DNA from 4 places in the Streptomyces sp. NPDC050534 genome. Region 1 is predicted to be linked to each of the others. Evidence: riboswitches for the same ligand, from Rfam matches in the RefSeq annotation. Region 1 holds a riboswitch; each other region holds the start of a gene.
The links. A riboswitch is a leader RNA that binds a small molecule or an ion and turns the genes downstream of it on or off. The one in region 1 is predicted to bind cyclic di-AMP.

Region 1 (2,986 bases):
GACCAGCCAGGCCTCGACCCCGCTGGGCAGTTTCGTCCGGTGGACGGGGGAGTGCTCGCGCAGCCAGGCGTAGGCCGGGTACGGGTCCGAGGCGAATTCCCAGGTGAAGAGTTCGGGGCCGGGGTTCGGAACGTTCACAGCACGACCGTATCGGCACCGGCCGACGCTCGTGCCGCCGCCCGGAACCGGTCAAAGATGACACGCCTTCAACTATGTGATCTTCACGTGATCTGCGCGGCATTAACTTGTGACAAGTGATCGTCAGCCGATACGTTCACCCACCAGTGCGCTGTGCCGAGCATCATGCGCCGCGCCGGTCAACCCTGTCTCCGAAAGGCCTCTGCATGCTCTCCGGGAACGGTCGACACCGTCGCCCCCGCCAGGCTCCCGCCCTCATCGTCGCGGCCGGTGTGACCGGCTCCGCGATCGCCATCCCGCTCCTCGCCGCCTCCGGCGCGAGCGCCGCCGACGGCGGCAGCACGTGGGACAAGGTGGCGCAGTGCGAGACCGGCGGAGCCTGGAGCCAGGACAGCGGCAACGGCCGCTACGGCGGCCTTCAGCTGAGCCAGGACGACTGGGACACGTACGGCGGTCTCGACTACGCCGCCCGGCCCGACCTGGCCAGCCGCAACCAGCAGATAGCCGTCGCCCAGAAGGTCCTGGCGGACCAGGGCGTGGGCGCCTTCCACACCTGCGGCCTGACCACCGGGCTGAGCAAGGACTCGGACTCGGCGGACATCGACACCGGTGTGCTGGACGGCGGTACCGACTCGTCCGACTCCGGGACGTCCGGCTCCCTCGGTCTGTCCAACTCCTCGGGCAACTCGTCCGATGAGTCCTCTTCGTCGGATTCGTCCGCGGATGCGTCGGCGGACCCGTCCGTCAGTCCGTCCTCGTCGGCCTCCACCGACAAGACGGACAACTCCACCGAATCCGAGACGTCCGCCTCGCCGTCCAAGTCCCCGTCCCACCGCGCCCCGAGCGCCTCGCGGGGGAGTGACGGCTCACGTGCGGACCGGACGAAGACGGATGACTCGGACAACTCCGGGCAGTCCGCGGGCTCTTGGAGCCTGGTCGACACCGGCGCGCTCGGCGGCGGCCGTCACCGTGGCGCGAGCGCCGACGAGACCAAGACCGACGGCGGCGCGGGCGGCACCTACACGGTCCACGCCGGCGACACCCTCGCGTCCATCGCCGACTCCCGTGACGTGAGCGGTGGATGGCGTGCGCTGTACGCCGAGAACAAGAAGGCCATCGGCAGCGACCCGAACCAGATCGTGGCCGGTCAGACCCTGCGACTCGGTAGCGAATAGGGCGAAAACCAACGGGAGTTCACGTCACGCTTCGCTCCGGAATGTCCGGTTTGGTGAAAGTGTGGGATGAGTCTCAGAAGCCCTGATCGTCTTTGAATTTCCGCGGATCGCGTGTCTACGGTCTTCATCGCTCGTCACCACGAGCCCCGTCTGCCGCAACGCCGAATCCTGCCAGCGGCCGTACGGGAACAGTCGTCGCGTCAAGCGCCGTAGGCAGGAGCGGGGGACCCAAGGTAAGTGCCCCACCGGGAAGTTGCCGGTGGCGGCTAGGGGTGTAGCCGTGCCGAGCGAGAGCGAGGCACGACCGGGCAACTCAACCGGCCCGAACCCGACAGCTCACCTCGCAGGCGTCGGTGAGGGGATCAACCATGCTGTTTTCCGGTCAGGGCAAGCACCGTCGTCCTTCCAAGGCCACCCGGGTCGCCGCGTTCGCCGGCATCACCGGTGTCGCCATCGCCGCCCCGCTGATGGCGGCGGGCAACGCCTCCGCCGCGACCGCCTCCGAGTGGGACACGGTCGCCCAGTGCGAGTCGGGCGGCAACTGGTCCATCAACACCGGCAACGGCTACTACGGTGGTCTGCAGTTCTCCGCCTCCACCTGGGCCGCGTACGGCGGCACCGCCTACGCCGCGCAGGCCAACCAGGCCAGCAAGTCGCAGCAGATAGCCGTCGCCGAGAAGGTTCTCGCCGCCCAGGGCAAGGGCGCCTGGCCGGTCTGCGGCACAGGCCTGTCCGGTGCCGCCTACAACGGTGCCGCCGCCTCGAAGCCGAGCACCACCACCCACTCCGACTCGCAGGCCGCCTCCCGCTCCTCCGAGCGCCCGGCCGCGAAGTCGCAGAAGACCCAGAAGACCGTCACCACCCCGACCGGCAAGAAGGTCAAGAAGGGCGACGGCGAGTACAAGGTCGTCAAGGGTGACACCCTGAGCTCCATCGCCACGAAGCACCACGTCGCGGGCGGCTGGTCGAAGCTGTTCAAGCTGAACAAGGACATCGTCCAGGACGCCAACCTGATCTACCCGGGCCAGCAGCTGCACCTCAAGTGACAGCGGGCCGGTAGCCGGACCACAGCGCCCTGACAGCCGTGTCCTCCACCATGGAGGGCACGTGAGGTCCGCCCCCGTCCCCACGGTCTCCCCGCCCCGGTGCGTGTTCCCCCGTACGCACCGGGGCGGGGCTTTTTGTGCCCGCGCGCGCAAGTGCTTCCGTGCCGGTTTTTGTTCCGTTCGGAAACAATTTACTCTCGGTTCTGCTCAAGGGGTGGGCGACCGGCTGGCCGATCGGCCTCGGGCGGTTAGGCTCGTCTCGCAGAGCCACCGCGCTACTGCAGTAGCCGCGTCACATCCAAGAAGGAGATGCTCGTGCCGTCCATCGACGTCGTCGTAGCCCGGGAAATCCTCGACTCGCGAGGGAACCCCACCGTCGAGGTCGAGGTCGGCCTCGACGACGGCAGCACGGGTCGTGCCGCCGTCCCGTCCGGCGCCTCCACGGGTGCCTTCGAGGCCATCGAGCTCCGCGACGGCGACCCCAACCGCTACCAGGGCAAGGGCGTCGAGAAGGCCGTCCTCGCCGTGATCGAGCAGATCGGCCCGGAGCTGGTCGGCTACGACGCCACCGAGCAGCGCCTGATCGACCAGGCGATGTTCGACCTGGACGCCACCGACAACAAGGGC
Region 2 (2,986 bases), on a different contig from region 1:
GGGGACGTCATGCCGTACGTCAACGAATGCGCCGGAGCGGCCCATTCCGCCGATGCCGCAAAGATCACGTAAACACAGAGCGTGTGGCCGGCGGACGCGCATACGTCCGCCGGCGGCCCCGACGTCGGGGGGAAGCCGCCGGGACCACCGGGGTCCGGGCGTGGATCAGGGGTTGAGGCCCTTGCCGCGCAGCCACGTCATCGGGTCGATGCCCTCGGCCTGGCCGTTCGGGTGGACCTCGAGGTGCAGGTGCGGCCCGGTCACGTTGCCCGTGGCGCCGATCCGGCCGATGACCTCGCCCGTGCTGACCTTCTGGCCCACGCTCACGTTGATCGACGACTGGTGGCAGAACCACAGCTCCGTGCCGTCGTCGAGCGTCATGATCGTGCGGTAGCCGTAGGCTCCGGCCCAGCCGGCCTCGGTGACCGTGCCGCTGTGGACGGCCTTGATGGGCGTACCCGTGGGGGCGGCGAAGTCGAGGCCCGTGTGGTAACCGGAGGACCACATGGAGCCGGGCTGCCCGAAGGTGCCGGTGATCGTGTAGGACACGACCGGAAGCTTGTACTGCTTGGCCAGCTCGGCCAGGCGCGCCGCCTCGGCCGCCTTCTTGGCCTCCGCCTCGGCCTTCTCCTTGGCGGCGGCGGCCTTGGCCGCGGCCTCCTTCTCCGCCTTGGCGGCGGCGTCGCCGGCCTGCTTGGCGATGGCCGCCTCGGTGACGGACTGGACCTTGCTGTCGACCTGGACCTGCTGGCTCTCGGCCTGCGCCATGATGCGGTCGCGCAGCGCCTGACCGGCGTCCCTGGCGCCCTGCCCGGCGTCCTTGGTGGTCACCCCGACGGAGCTGAGCGCGGTGGCCGAGCCCTTGGGCGTCTCGGCGGAGCCGCCGAACATGTGGCCCACGGAGGCCAGGTCGGGCATGGAGATGGACACCGGCGGCTTGCCGGTGTTGGCGCTGGCCATGCCGCCCGCGCCGACGGCGGCTATGACGCCGACGCCGAGGACCGTGGAGCTGCGGGCGAGTCCACCGCCGCGCTGCTTGGCGACACGGTGCCGGCCGCGGACCGGCTGGAGGGACTCCTCGGTGGGGTTCCACTCCTCCCACGGACCCTCGTCGGAACGGGGGGCGGGGAAGCCGAATGGCTCGGTGCTCGGCACGAACGGTGCTGCCGGGGCAGGCGGGTTGGACGCCACGTGGGCGCGCTCCTTTCCTTCCTTCACGCCTACCGGGTTAGCTGACGGGTTCGGAGCAGGAAGGTCTCCTACGCGCGTATACCAGCCGTGCCTCCACGGCTGGCATCCAAGCGATTCACCCCTGGGTGGTGGTTCCCCGGTTCCCTTGCGGGATTCGGCAGTGCGCACGGAGCCGCCTCTTGTGACGGCTGGGACGACCGCGCTGCGTTATCGAACGTTAATAGACCCGGGGTGCCGATTCCAAGCTGTTCTGCTTGATCATTAATGCTTCTTGGCCTGGACGTACGGGCCAAGAGAGACGAAAAACGGGCGAGTTGACCTCACCTCGGATTCCCCACCGGTTCTGACGGTGCGTCAGTTGTTATGCGGAAAGCGGTCGCCCGGTCACCACTTGTGACAGGACCCGGTGAGACATCCGGGGCGGAAAACACTCAGGGCCGGAATCCGTTTCCGGATTCCGGCCCTGAGCCTTGAGTAGCGGGGACAGGATTTGAACCTGCGACCTCTGGGTTATGAGCCCAGCGAGCTACCGAGCTGCTCCACCCCGCGTCGTTGTGTGACCAGCATACGCCATCCGCGGGGCCTCCGACGCCACGTGCTCAGAAGCCCGGCAGATGGCGGTTCGGCGCCTTGGCCTGCTCCTCGTGTTCCTCCAGTACGACCACCTCGACACCCCGGGCCGCCAGCAGGCCGCTGCCGTCCGCGCCCGCGACGAAGGTGTCGGGCTCCCGCCAGGCCGTGACCACCCGCCGTACGCCCGCGTCGAGGATCAGCCGGGCGCACGGCTTCGGCCGGGACGCGCGGCGGGTGCAGGGCTCCAGGCTGCTGTAGACCGTGGCCGACGCCAGCCTCGGATCGGCCGGGCCGAGCTTGGCCAGGGCCGCCTCCTCGGCGTGCACGACGGGGTCGCCGCCCTCACGCGAGTGACCGCGGGCGAGCTCCGTGCCGTCGGCGGCGACGATCACCGCGCCCACGCTGAAGGCCGTGCGGGAGGGCGGGCACAGGGCCGCCAGCTCGCAGGCGAGGGCCAGCCAGTGGTGATCGGCGGCGGTGGGCAGCGGGCCGGTGCCGGGGGCGGTGGGCTCGTAGCGCATCAGGACGACGTCCTCGATCCGCCGGGTCTCCGTCAGGCGAAGGCGGCCGCCCTGGTAGCCGCCGGGGCCGAAGAGGCGGGGTGCGTCCGGGTCACCCACGAAGACAGGGGCGAGGACGAGCTGGAGTTCGTCGGCGAGGCCCTGCTGGAGCAGCTGGGTGTGGATCGTGCCGCCGCCCTCGACCATCAGGCGCCGTACGCCGCGTTCGTCGTGCAGATGCGCGAGGAGCGTGCGCCAGTCGAGGTCGGGGCCGAGCGCGACGACGTCGGCGGCGAGGCCGAGCGCTCGGGCCCGCTCGGCGCCCTTGTCGGTCGTACAGAGCAGCTTGTCGCCGCCGGTGTGCCAGAACCTGGCGTCCGGGTCCAGATCGCCGGAGCCGCTGACGGTGACCTTGAGGGGGTACTCGGGCTGCCCCGCCGCGATCCGGGCGGCCCTGCGCCCGGGCGAGTTGACCAGCAGCCGCGGGTTGTCGGCGCGGATGGTGCCGGCGCCGACGAGGATCGCGTCGACCGACGCCCGCACCTCGTCCACACGGTCGAAGTCGGCGGGGCCGGAGAGCAGGAGGCGTTCGGGGCCGGTGTCGTCGAGGTAGCCGTCGAGGGAGACGGCGGCGGACAGCAGGACGTGGGGGTACGGCATCGGACGCGCTCACTCTCGGCGGTGGGCAGGCTTGGTTAAAGTTTGAAACAAACTTACACTGC
Region 3 (2,986 bases), on a different contig from region 1:
ACCATCTGGAAGCATCCGTCACTCTGCCGAGCGAACCCGCCTCGGTCTCCGCGGCCCGCGGCTACGTGGTCGACACACTGGCCGAGTGGGGGCTTCCAGCGACCAGCGACACCGCCGAGACCGTCCGGCTCATCGTCTCCGAACTTGCCACCAACGCCGTACAGCACACCTTCGGGCAGTCACCCACCTTCACGGTGGACATCGAACTCCACCGTGACGAGGAACTGCGCATCGGCGTCACGGACTCCCACCCCCGTTTCCCGAAGCGCCTGCCCGCCGCCGTCCAGCAGGACAACGGCCGGGGCATGGTGATCATCCGCTGGCTGGCCGCCGAGTGCGGCGGGAGAATGCGGGTGCGGCCCACCAGGGAGGGTGGCAAGACGGTCTCCATCGAACTGCCCTGGACCGTCCCGGCGGAGCCCGTGACGGCAGCGGGGCAGCAGGAGCCGTAGCGGATCGGCGGGTGACGGGGCCTTCGCCCCAGGTGCTAGTCGGACGTGACCGCACGGCGCACCAGCCGGGGCAGCAGTCCCCACAGTCCGAGGCACACGCAGAGGGTCGCCGCACCCGCGGCCGCCCCGGCGCCCCGGCTGTGCGTCGTCACGTCGACCACGAGCAGCACCGATCCGGTGAAGGCGAACATCAGCACGCCCATGCCGACCGTGGCGAGCCGCGACGAGACCTGCACGATGTGCGGCTTGGCGCCGCGCCGGAAGAGCGAGCGGTGCAGTGCGGCGGGCGCGGTGAACAGCGCGGCCGCGAGGACCGTGAGCAGCAGCGTGATGACGTATGTCGTGCGCTGGAGCTGGTCGAGCGACGGGAAGCGCTGGGTGAAGGCCAGGCTCAGCAGGAAGGCGAAGAGGATCTGCACCCCGGTCTGGACGACGCGCAGCTCCTGCAGCAGCTCGACGAAGTTGCGGTCGGCGCGCTCGAGCGGCGTCTCGTTGCGCGCGGTGCAGCGACGGTGCTCGGACATGGCATACGTGTATCCAGCCGAGCCCGGATCAGGCCCCGCGGGGGCGACGGCCAGTCAGGTCGCCGCCGCCCCCGCGGGAGAGTCAGCTGACCCGGCCGTACCAGACGCTCCTCGTCCAGATCTTCTGGAGCTTCACGACATCGCCCGTCTTGGGGGCGTGCCAGATCTTCCCCTTCCCGGCGTAGATGCCCACGTGGTAGACGCTGGAGCCCGAGTGGAAGAACACGAGGTCTCCGGCCCTGCGGCTCTTCGCGGAGATGTGGTGGGTCCGGTTGTACTGCTGGGCCGCCGTGCGGGGCAGTTTCTTGCCCGCTTTCTTGAACGAGTACAGCGTGAGCCCGGAGCAGTCGAACCGGCGCGGCCCTATGGCTCCCCACTTGTACGGGGAGCCCTTTTTCGAGGCCGCGATCTGAAGTGCCTTCGTCGCCGGTGTGGCGGCCGCGGCGTCGGAGGCGACGCCCGGGACCACGATGGAGCCGCCCACGGCGGCGATGGTGAGAGCCGAGGCGGTGCCGGCCCGGACCATGAGCGACGGGACACGATTGAGCGCAGTCATGCGCAACCCTTCGTCAGCCGCCTGTGAAGGATGACCTGTCGGATTCGGGCTGGCGAAGTTGCCCGGCCGCTGACGCGGCTTCACCCCAAGGGCTGCTCGACCCGGCCATGGCATGACCGTTCCGGCGACCCGTCGTGCTTGGGTCCTCCACTCCTGCCGATCCACTCCTGTCGACCAGTCATCCGGGCGGCGGCAGGACTCGGCGTCCGCCCGGATCGCCCCGCCGCTGCGGCGGGGGCTTGTCGTCAGACAGGGATCTTCGCCTACGGATGTCCGAAAATCCCAATGGAACCGGGGATTTGTGTTGTTACTCACCACTCGCCCGTTCGGGTGGACACCCCTGTGTTCGAACCGGTGTTGAGGACCCGGGCGAGGCCCGGACCAGCACCGGAACACTCCATTCCGCCCTGGGTCCACGCGTGTTGCGCAACTGGAACCGTCGAAAGATTGGAGCCGTATCTCCTCCAAACGGCGGTACCTCATTTGGTCCGTTTGAAGCCTGGTCCGGACGCCTCGCCGCCGGGGCGGGGTGTCCGGACCGTCCGAGCCCGCGTCAACTGTCGGGATGCGGGGGCACGGTGACCCGGGCCGTGCGCCGCTCGCCGTCCAGGACCAGGAGCGCGCGCCGCAGCGTGGGTGCGTGCAGCTCGGTCTCGCCGCGCTGGTGCATCACCGCCAGGGCGTCGCGCAGCGCGACCGCCTTGCTCACCAGCGCCTGCGCGGCCCGCAGCCCGCGGTAGGTGTCTCCGTGGTGCGCCGGGTTGATGCGTCCGAGCAGGTCGACCACGTCGAGGTAACGGTCGATCAACTCACCCTCGGCGCGCGTGAGGGCGGGCAGCGGAGGCAGTTCGGGTGGGAGCACCTGCGCTCACCGCCCGGTGGGCGGCGCGAGGGTGGCCCTGCGGCTGGTGACGATGCGGTCCACCAGCCCGTACTCCAGCGCTCCTTGGGCGTCCAGGATGTGGTCGCGCTCGATGTCGGCGCTCACCTGCTCGGGGCTGCGCCCGGTGTGCCGGACCAGCATCTCCTCGAGCCGGTCCCGTGTCCGCGTCAGCTCGTCGGCCTGGATGGCGAGGTCGCTGGCCTGGCCCTGCACCGGTTCGTACAGCGCCGGCTGATGGATCACCACGCGTGCGCCCGGCAGCGCGAGCCGCTTGCCCGGCGTGCCGGCCGCGAGCAGCACCGCCGCCGACGAACCCGCCTGCCCCATGCAGATCGTCTCCACGTCGCAGCCGACGAACCGCATGGTGTCGTAGATCGCCGACATGGCCGTGAAGGAGCCGCCGGGGGAGTTGATGTAGAGCGAGATGTCCCGGTCCGGGTCCTGGTACTCGAGGTGCATGAACTGCGCCATCACGTCGTTCGCCGACGTGTCGTCGATCGGTGTGCCGAGGAAGACGATCCGCTCCTCGAGCAGCTTCGAGTACGGATCCATCGTCTTCTGCCCGGCACTC
Region 4 (2,986 bases), on a different contig from region 1:
TGTAGATGCCGACGTGGCTGATGTCGTCGTAGAAGAAGATCAGGTCGCCCGGCTGGGCGTCGGTGAGGGAGACCGTGGTGCCGGCGTTGACCTGGTCGTAGGTGGTGCGCGGGAGGCTGACGCCGGCGGCCTTCCAGGCGGCCTGGGTAAGGCCGGAGCAGTCGTAGGAGTCGGGGCCGGTGGCGCCCCAGACGTACGGCTTGCCGATCTGTGCACGGGCGAAGGCGAGCGTCTTCGCGGCCTTGGTGGCGTACGTGGAGTCGCCGGTGGAGGTGGAGGTGGAGCCCGAGGACGAGCCGGAGGTGGAGGTGGACCCGGACGAGGAGCTGCCGGCCTGGGCCGCCGCCTCCTCCTTGGCCTTCTGCGCGGCCGCCTGCTTCTTGGCCAGCTCGGCCGCCTGGCGGGCGGCCTCCTCTTCCTTCTGCTTCTGGATCGCCGCGAGCCGCGCCTTCTCCTCGGCGTTCAGCTTCGACAGCAGCTCGCGCGCGTCGGAGAGCTTCTTCTGCACCGTGGACTTGGCCGTCCGCAGGTCGCCCTGGGTCGCGGTGAGCGTCTGGAGGTCCTTGGACGCCTCCTGGCGCTTCTTCATCGTCGCGGACTGCTCGGTGAAGTAGTCGTCGACCGCGGTCTTCTGACGTGAGGTCAGGCGGCCCATCAGCTGCGTCTGGTCGAAGTAGTCCTGCGGGGAGTCGGCGAGCAGGAGGGTCGCCGTGCCGGGTGCTGAGGCGCCCGTGCGGTACTGGGCCGCGGCGAACGTGCCGAGCTGCTCCCGCTCGTCGTTGAGCTTCTGGGTGCGCTTGGCGACGTCGGTGAGGAGGGTGTCCACGCGCTTGCGCTGCGTCGTGGTCTTCTCCTTGGCCGCGTTGTACTTCTCGGTGGCCGATTCCGCCTGACGGTAGAGGTCGTCGACCTTCTTCTCGACTTCCTCCACGCTCGGCTTGCCGTCGGCCACGGGAGCGGCGTTGGCCGACTGGGACAGCAGGGCCACGGAGGTGAGGGCGGCCGTGGCGAGAGCGGGGGTACGTATGCCTGCGACGCGCGAACCTGAGGGGCGCGACTTGCGGTGCGACGCCAAGGGAGGCGACTCCTTCCACGTTCCGCCTACCGGGTTAGCTGTCGGGTTCGGGCGGGTGGTTCGGAAGGCTTGCCCTACGGTCCGGGCCCCGTGCGGGAGTCGGGCCGATTCACCCCGGGGACGGTGGGTCCCCGGTTCCGGATACGCGGCGGCGCACCGGATTCGGCGGAGGCCGCGCGGCCCGGCGACGTTCGCCGGTGGGGGTCGTACGGCCTGCCCGGAACCGTAGCCAACTCGTGTGGCCCCTGTGAAGGTTGATGTTCGATATGCCCGATACATTTTCGTGACCTTTGGTCAAGAGGTCGCAGCGTGCGGTCTTTCCGGTATGGCCTGTACGGATTCGCGGGCATTTCGGTCAGATCGGCACGGTGTGCCTGCTTCCGAGCGTTAATTTCCAGCCAACCGTGGTCGGGTGCCACGGCGGGGGGAGGGGTGCGGGGTGCGGCGGACTGCACCTGATCGGTGGCGGAGCGTGACGGCTCGGTCCTGGACGGCAACAGGACACCGGGGGCGGGACACCGGGCGGCCGGACCGGGCGGATCAGCGTCTTCCGGGCGCGACGTCCCCGATCCGGCGAAGTTCCCGGGGTGGCGGCGGGCTGTCAGTGAGGCGCCCTAGACTCGGAAGGCGATGAGCAGCCTCTTTGACGACAGCTTCCTGGCGGACCTCAAGGCCCCTCGCGGGCACGAGGGGGAGCCCCCACCGCCGCCCGAGGACGATCACGTACCGGAGCCGGTTCCGGACGATCTGTTCGGCGGGAAGTTCGACGTGCCGCCGGACCGGGACTCCTACTACCGCGACGGCGCGCCGCGCCCGGCGATCGACCCGGCCGCCCTGCTGGACGGGCTGAACGAGAACCAGCGCGCGGCCGTCGTCCACTCCGGCACGCCGCTGCTCATCGTGGCCGGCGCCGGCTCCGGCAAGACCCGTGTGCTCACGCACCGCATCGCCCACCTGCTCGCGGAGCGCCACGTGCATCCGGGACAGGTCCTCGCGATCACCTTCACCAACAAGGCCGCGGGCGAGATGAAGGAGCGCGTCGAGCACCTCGTCGGCCCGCGCGCGAACGCGATGTGGGTGATGACCTTCCACAGCGCGTGCGTGCGCATCCTGCGCCGTGAGTCGAAGAAGCTCGGCTTCACGTCGTCGTTCTCGATCTACGACGCCGCCGACTCCAAGCGCCTGATGGCCCTGGTCTGCCGCGACCTGGACCTCGACCCCAAGCGCTACCCGCCGAAGTCCTTCAGCGCCAAGATCAGCAACCTGAAGAACGAGCTGATCGACGAGGAGGACTTCGCCGCGCAGGCGACCGACGGCTTCGAGAAGACCCTCGCCCAGGCCTACGCGATGTACCAGTCGCGGTTGCGCGAGGCGAACGCCCTCGACTTCGACGACCTGATCATGACGACGGTCAATCTCCTGCGCGCCTTCCCGGACGTCGCCGAGCACTACCGCCGCCGCTTCCGGCACGTACTCGTCGACGAGTACCAGGACACCAACCACGCCCAGTACGCGCTCGTACGGGAACTCGTCGGGACCGGTGCCCACGACGAGGACGTACCGCCCGGCGAGCACGACCTCCCGCCCGCCGAACTGTGTGTCGTGGGCGACGCCGACCAGTCCATCTACGCCTTCCGCGGCGCGACGATCCGCAACATCCTCCAGTTCGAGGAGGACTACCCGGACGCGACGACGATCCTGCTGGAGCAGAACTACCGCTCCACGCAGACCATCCTGACCGCGGCCAACGCGGTCATCGAGCGCAACGAGTCCCGCCGCCCCAAGAACCTGTGGACCAACGCGGGCGCGGGCGCGCGCATCACGGGTTACGTCGCCGACACCGAGCACGACGAGGCCCAGTTCGTCGCCGACGAGATAGACCGTCTCACGGACGCGGGCGACGCGAAGGCC

Region 2: another riboswitch for cyclic di-AMP. It lies ahead of ACIBN2_RS41895 (M23 family metallopeptidase); the one in region 1 lies ahead of ACIBN2_RS20550 (transglycosylase family protein).
Region 3: another riboswitch for cyclic di-AMP. It lies ahead of ACIBN2_RS00920 (C40 family peptidase); the one in region 1 lies ahead of ACIBN2_RS20550 (transglycosylase family protein).
Region 4: another riboswitch for cyclic di-AMP. It lies ahead of ACIBN2_RS39610 (NlpC/P60 family protein); the one in region 1 lies ahead of ACIBN2_RS20550 (transglycosylase family protein).

What each region holds. Positions count from the first base shown of each region.
Region 1 covers NZ_JBITHF010000006.1:102,004-104,989, reverse strand. The annotation lists gene ACIBN2_RS20560 (cytochrome P450) at 1-138, opposite strand, end outside; gene ACIBN2_RS20555 (transglycosylase family protein) at 345-1,313, shown strand; cyclic di-AMP (ydaO/yuaA leader) riboswitch at 1,509-1,678, shown strand; gene ACIBN2_RS20550 (transglycosylase family protein) at 1,682-2,359, shown strand; gene eno (phosphopyruvate hydratase) at 2,669-2,986, shown strand, end outside.
Region 2 covers NZ_JBITHF010000019.1:21,331-24,316, forward strand. The annotation lists partial or broken gene ACIBN2_RS41890 (aldo/keto reductase) at 1-11, opposite strand, end outside; gene ACIBN2_RS41895 (M23 family metallopeptidase) at 166-1,191, opposite strand; cyclic di-AMP (ydaO/yuaA leader) riboswitch at 1,203-1,361, opposite strand; tRNA gene ACIBN2_RS41900 (tRNA-Met) at 1,667-1,740, opposite strand; gene ACIBN2_RS41905 (dihydrofolate reductase family protein) at 1,791-2,924, opposite strand.
Region 3 covers NZ_JBITHF010000001.1:187,237-190,222, forward strand. The annotation lists gene ACIBN2_RS00910 (ATP-binding protein) at 1-452, shown strand, start outside; gene ACIBN2_RS00915 (DUF6328 family protein) at 488-976, opposite strand; gene ACIBN2_RS00920 (C40 family peptidase) at 1,059-1,532, opposite strand; cyclic di-AMP (ydaO/yuaA leader) riboswitch at 1,536-1,747, opposite strand; gene ACIBN2_RS00925 (hypothetical protein) at 2,086-2,394, opposite strand; gene ACIBN2_RS00930 (ATP-dependent Clp protease proteolytic subunit) at 2,401-2,986, opposite strand, start outside.
Region 4 covers NZ_JBITHF010000016.1:133,202-136,187, reverse strand. The annotation lists gene ACIBN2_RS39610 (NlpC/P60 family protein) at 1-1,075, opposite strand, end outside; cyclic di-AMP (ydaO/yuaA leader) riboswitch at 1,083-1,253, opposite strand; gene pcrA (DNA helicase PcrA) at 1,706-2,986, shown strand, end outside.